DNA from 2 places in the Paenibacillus urinalis genome. Region 1 is predicted to be linked to the other one. Evidence: riboswitches for the same ligand, from Rfam matches in the RefSeq annotation. Region 1 holds a riboswitch; the other holds the start of a gene.
The links. Region 1 has a riboswitch for cyclic di-AMP ahead of PUW25_RS27285 (C40 family peptidase). Riboswitches for the same ligand answer to the same signal wherever they lie in the genome.

Region 1 (3,167 bases):
TAGCCTGGAACTGCAGCTTCACTTGAACATACATACCCGTTAAAGATTCATGCTGACGCGTGAGATAGCGTAAATTCATGAGATGCTGCCCCCGTTTTTTGATGGGTTCGAATTCTTCTTTATAGAACAGGGCCCCAAGTTGATAGGCATCAGCAGCATCCGTCTTGACGCGTCTCAAATTAGTCTTTTTAGCTTCATATGAGATTAACGGATTAATGACGATGTATAGATACTGGTGCTCATCCAGAAACTGAACAACAGGGCTATGATAATGACCTGTTGCCTCCATCACAATACAAGGGCTTATGCCTGCAACTGATTCTACCGCTCTAACATAATTAAGAAAAGCCGATAATCCCTCTAGATCATGATTAAATCTAAAGATCTTCCCATGAGCTTCTCCGCGGTCTAAAAAAGCTTGTGCATGGCTCTCTCCCTTGGACACATCCAAACCAATGACTGGATTCATGACATCACTCCCAAAGTATATTCACCGGTAACCCCTAACCTTCTTGTTTTCCACACTATCGCATGTGATACGGGATCAACGTCCCAACCAGCCTAACCATGGTTGAACAAGTAGGGGGGATGAACAGAATAGCTCTCGGGATCCAAGTCCCACGGGCAGATACGCTCGATCCCCGGCTACCGCTATCTTACGACCAAACAAAAAAGAGGTCGACCAGAAAGATCTGGTGACCTCATAATACGAACGGGCAGATTAGTTTAACAAAATTAAATTAAAAATAGTTTAAGTTTAAGTCAAACTTCCAACAGATAAGGCGGACTTGTTACCTAGGAGTATATATTTTTTTAATCCTTACATAAACCACAGTGAAAGATAAATAAAAAAACATCTTCTACTTCAAAGTAGAAGATGTTTAGAATCATTAACAAAGTGCTGTGAAGTAGCTTGTCCTTCCCTCTTTAATGAGAGTCATCAACCATCTTAGAAAAATTCTTATCACTAATTGTTCTTCTAGCTGTAACGTACCGTTCCTTGTAGTATGTTTCCGAAAGTTTACTTACTCTTACTCCTTTACTGCTCGAGGAATGAGCAAATTGTCCATCCCCTATGTAGATCCCTGCATGAGATATTCCTTTTCCACTCGTATTGAAGAAAACCAAATCTCCCGTTCTTAAGTTGCTTTTTGCTACCGCAGTACCTGTTTTGGCTTGAGCAGCCGAAGTTCTAGGAAGTTTTTGATTGAATTTATCAAATATGTACAATATGAAGCCGGAGCAATCAAAGCCACTTGCTACGGACGTTCCACCCCATTTATAAGGTGTTCCTACCACTTGGCTAACTTCTGATTGTAATTTTGATTGGTCATTAGCAAATGCACTTGTGGTTCCAGAAGAAATAATAATAACAGCCCCTAATAGAGACATAATAATTTTTTTCAAGTATAATATTCTCCCTTCGATGCCTACGGAGTTAGCTTAAGGGTTCGGTAGAAGGTTACCTATATATAACACTATTTTGAACAATTCACCCAGTGTGGTTCCCCCGTTTTTAATAGATTAAAATTCGGCAAAATAATTAAAATATTGTAACACTAATCACTGTAGTGTATAAATCGAGACTTGTCAATTATAACCTTTAAAATTTGTTGCTTCTTATGATTTGATAAGGATTTTTATCTAACATATCGAGATTTTAAATAAAAATTGACAGACTAAAAAAAGTTCATCAAATTTTGTGACATATAACCATAACAAATTTGTAATAGATATGTCTTTTTTAATAATCAGAAACTGTTTCAGCTGTAATCAAAAATAACCGCCCCAGTTACTGGGAGCGGTTATAAAAGTAGTTTTAATGTTATGCAGCCATGTTACGACATACATCTGCACATTTAAAACAAGCTTCCGCACATTTTTGACAATGGTCATGATTATGTTTTTTGCACTCATCACCACATGCTTGGCAAATCTCAGCACACAATGAGCAAATTTCTTTGATAAATGGTGAATTACTGCTCATTGCTGTTGCAGCAAAAGAGCAGATGTCAGCACAAAGCCGATCTAAACGGATACATTCTGCCATCATTTTAGTGTCTTCTTCTTTTAAACAAGCATCATAGCAGTGATTACAAGTCACCATACATCGTAAGCATTCCTCTATACATTGTTTATACTGTTCATGTGACATTTCCATTCTCCTTTCAGTGATTAATTCTTTACATACGTAATTACTATTTACAATTAGTCCTCGATACATACCAGATTCCTCAAGGCCTTGTATTTCAATAAACCAAAAATGTGCAGAATATATGGAGATAATGAGTCAAAATAAAAAAAATTCTCGATATCTTTTCAAAAGCTAAGATGATTAATGATCAGCTTGAAGCATAAAAATCACTTTGAAAAGCTATTTCTCTACCATAGCCGGAACTAAGAACTTTAAATAGATTAGTCGTGTTTATGCACAAAATATTCAAATTTCAGGCGTATAATAATATAAACCTCCTAATGGAGGAATAATGTTGGGTTATAAGGTGATCGTTGGTTACGAGGTCACAATAGTATTTCTGAGACACTCACTACTCCATATATCAGAGAATTATAAGTGTCATAGATTTAGACATAACTAACAGAACGGTGGTCACATATGAGAATGAATCGAATAGCTTTTAAATTAGGAATTATTATCGTATCTCTGCTGTTAACGGTTCTGCTTTCCTTGGGATTTGTCGTTGATAAAATCTTTTCGAATATGTATTATCAAAAATCAGAACAAGATGTGGCCGAAATGTCATCCCATTTTGTCGAAATGGTACATTCTAGTAAGAGCATACCTACGGATTTGATATCCACTATGGCAGAATTTTCGAAGGTGGAGATCTTTGTTTTAGATAGGCAAGGAGAATTATTAGGAAAATCAAGTAAGGCCTCTAATCATCATGTAAATTTCATTACCGCAACTGAAATCAATAGATTACTTAACGGAGAATCATTAATGATAAACTATAGTACTGAGAATGGAGAATCCTACCTAATCTCTGGTAAACCATTGTTGGATATTGGGGGTGGAGTTCTTGTGATTTCTTCACTTGATATCGTTAATTCCTCTATACTGGAGGTAAGACAGCTCTTATGTTTAACTGGATTGATCGGTTTTATCATAGCGGTGGGTGTTTCATTTTTTTTATCAAGAAAGATGT
Region 2 (3,167 bases), on a different replicon from region 1:
AGGTAATTATGGCTTCGTTCTTCCGACGGATAATTTCAGATCTTCCGCTATTCCAAGCTCGGAGAAGAGAATCATGATCTCGGCGCACTATTACTCTCCATGGGATTTTGCAGGTGAGGAATCCGGCAATATTACACAGTGGGGTGCAACGGCAACGAATCCTTCTAAGAAATCCACTTGGGGACAAGAGGACTATCTGGAATCGCAAATCAAAGCGATGCATGATAAGTTTGTAACCCAAGGCTATCCGGTTGTCATTGGTGAATTCGGCTCTATCGATAAAACGGCGTATGATTCTACTAATAACGTTTACCGTCAAGCTTTTGCCAAAGCGGTAGCAGCAACCTCTAAGAAATACAAATCGGTTCCGGTTTATTGGGACAATGGTCATAACGGACAGCATGGATTTGCTCTGTTTAACCGCTCGAATAATACCGTTACCCAGCAAGGCATCATTAATGCCATCATGCAAGGTATGCAATAATTAAGCGATGCGTTTAATCGTACAAGCGGCGTGTTCCCGTAATAGGGGACAGGCCGTTTTTGGCTTTATACATTTACATACCTAGTCACGAGTCACTGCAACACAAAATTATATAGTTTATGTATTGATGATTTAATTCTGTTACTGCACTTGTATGGCTGATTATACTGCTTATGACCTAACAAACAAAGGAATAATGTGGGTTTGTATTCATTTGTTGAAATAGTATAACGTGGGATAAAAACAGTTGTATATTGCAAAAAACACGGAGTTTCTTCCAAAAAATCAATAAAATCGGTTTGACATTTCCAGAACATCCCTTTATCATGGAATCACGCTTAGTTTTCAGATACAGAATCTGGAAAGCGGGGGAACCAGTATTAATGGGGCGAATCACTTGAATTCGAGTGTAGGGTACCATCTTACCCGAGTCCGTCAGCTAACCTCGTCAGCAGTGGATGGGTCTTGTATACATAATGCATATCATCACAAAAGGCCCTTTTTAATTCTAAGGGGGCCTTTTTCTTCATTTTGACCCCTGCTGGCGGAGCTATGTCTTGTTCCCTGGATAGGCGGTCATTTTTTAATTTTACAAGGGGGGATCATGAGAAAAAACGAAAGAAACTCATAAAATGTCAGTTAGGTGAGTACAAGTAAATCAAAAGGACTTGTTTGGGGCTTGTTTTCATACTGACTCGTGACTTTTTGATGTTTAATATCCTAGTAAAAACATATATATACTAGGTTAATTTTGCTATGCCATTTATCAAGATTACAGAACGTGGAAAGGTTGTGGGATGTTTGAAGAAGGGCGTTATTCTTGTATTGTTAACTGTTTTGGTATTGTCATTGACAGCATGTGGGGAAAAAGGAAGCACCCTTGATCAAGCGATTGATCAGGGATATATCACGGTGGGATTTGCTAACGAGAAGCCTTACGCCTATAAAGACGAAAATGGAGAGCTAACGGGCGAAGCCGTCGAGATTGCAAAAGTTATCCTAGAAAGACTAGGTGTAAAAGAGATGAAGGGCGAGCTTACAGAGTTTGGTTCTTTAATCGCGGGTCTTCAAGCAGATCGTTTTGACATGATTACGGCAGGTATGTTTATTAATCCTAATCGCTGTTCAGCTGTATTATTTGCAGATCCGGAATACAGCATTGGGGAGTCGCTCGCGGTAAAACAAGGGAATCCCCTTAACCTAACCAGCTATGAAGATATTGCGGCAGATGATAATGCCAAAGTAGCAGTTATGACAGGAGCTGTAGAAATTGGTTATATGGAAGAGTCGGGAGTTCCTTCTGACCGTATTGTTCAGGTTCCCGATCAAGCCTCAGCTATTAGTGCTTTGCAAGCAGACAGAGTACAGGCGATCACCATGACAGGTCCGTCGCTTACCGCTATGCTGGAGTCCGCGAGCGATGATCAGATTGAACGTGTTGAAGGTTTCAAGCAGCCTGTCATTGATGGTGAGAGTGTCCGCGGGTATGGAGCGACAGCATTTCGTCAGGCGGATACGGAATTTCAAGAAGCATACAATGCTGAGCTTACAAAAATGAAGGAGTCGGGTGAGCTGTTAGAAATTTTGCAGGAATTTGGATTTACTGAAGAAGAGCTTCCAGGCGAAATGACAGCTGCAGCCCTATGCGGAGAATAACATGCCAAGTTCATGGCTTGATTTTCTCCCAACCCTGCTGAAAGGGGCAGAAATTACAATAACGGTCGCTTTCTTTTCAGCAATTCTGGCTCTAATCGTAGCCTTTGCGGCTGGGCTCTGCCGCTTGTCTAAACTATGGATCGTTCGCACTCTTACTACGATATACGTTGAGATATTTCGAGGAACTTCACTTCTTGTTCAGTTATTCTGGCTATATTTTGCACTTCCGTTCATCGGGATCGAGCTTCCAAAAATGTTGGCTGCCATCCTTGCTGTAGGACTTAATTATGGTGCATACGGATCAGAGATTGTTCGAAGTGCTGTACTCTCGGTACCGAAAGGACAATGGGAGGCAGCAACAGCATTAAATATGAAGCCTGGCCTGCGGTTGTGGAACGTTATTCTCCCCCAAGCCTCCATGCAGATGCTCCCTCCGTTCGGTAATCAGCTTGTGGAGCTCATCAAGTCGACTTCACTTGTATATTTCATTACGATGGCGGATTTGACATATCAGGCGATGGTTCTACGCAACAATTACATTTCCTGGACAACGGAGATCCTTATTCTGCTGCTCCTCATGTATTTTGTCATCACTACGCTCGTTTCAATGGGAGTCAGACAGCTAGAGCGTAAACTGACAGCGGGGAGGTTGTAAGCATGTGGGATTGGAATTATGTCGTTGAAATTTTGCCGGAACTGATTGGTGCTCTCCAAATGACGGTATGGATTACGCTTTGCGCCTTTGTCCTGGCACTAATTGTGGGGCTTCTCCTCGCCTTTGCTGCTCGAAGCAAATTCAAACCGATCTCGCTGATCACCAAAGGAATTATTGAATTTGTAAGAAACACACCATTACTGGTGCAGGTCTTCTTCCTATACTACAGCCTGCCGTTGATCACGAATTTATCCATTCCTGCGTTCTATGCAGGCGTAATCGGACTTGGCCTTCACTACAGCACTTATTTATCAGAAGTGTACAGATCAGGTATTGAAGCAGTGGATAAGGGGCAATGGGAAGCAGCGACTG

Region 2: another riboswitch for cyclic di-AMP. It lies ahead of ehuB (ectoine/hydroxyectoine ABC transporter substrate-binding protein EhuB); the one in region 1 lies ahead of PUW25_RS27285 (C40 family peptidase).

The regions. Positions count from the first base shown of each region.
Region 1 covers NZ_CP118110.1:171,721-174,887, reverse strand. The annotation lists partial or broken gene PUW25_RS27290 (IS110 family RNA-guided transposase) at 1-469, opposite strand, end outside; gene PUW25_RS27285 (C40 family peptidase) at 928-1,407, opposite strand; cyclic di-AMP (ydaO/yuaA leader) riboswitch at 1,413-1,547, opposite strand; gene PUW25_RS27280 (four-helix bundle copper-binding protein) at 1,826-2,155, opposite strand; gene PUW25_RS27275 (sensor histidine kinase) at 2,615-3,167, shown strand, end outside.
Region 2 covers NZ_CP118108.1:2,894,140-2,897,306, reverse strand. The annotation lists gene PUW25_RS13380 (glycoside hydrolase family 5 protein) at 1-484, shown strand, start outside; cyclic di-AMP (ydaO/yuaA leader) riboswitch at 810-953, shown strand; gene ehuB (ectoine/hydroxyectoine ABC transporter substrate-binding protein EhuB) at 1,241-2,140, shown strand; gene ehuC (ectoine/hydroxyectoine ABC transporter permease subunit EhuC) at 2,142-2,795, shown strand; gene ehuD (ectoine/hydroxyectoine ABC transporter permease subunit EhuD) at 2,798-3,167, shown strand, end outside.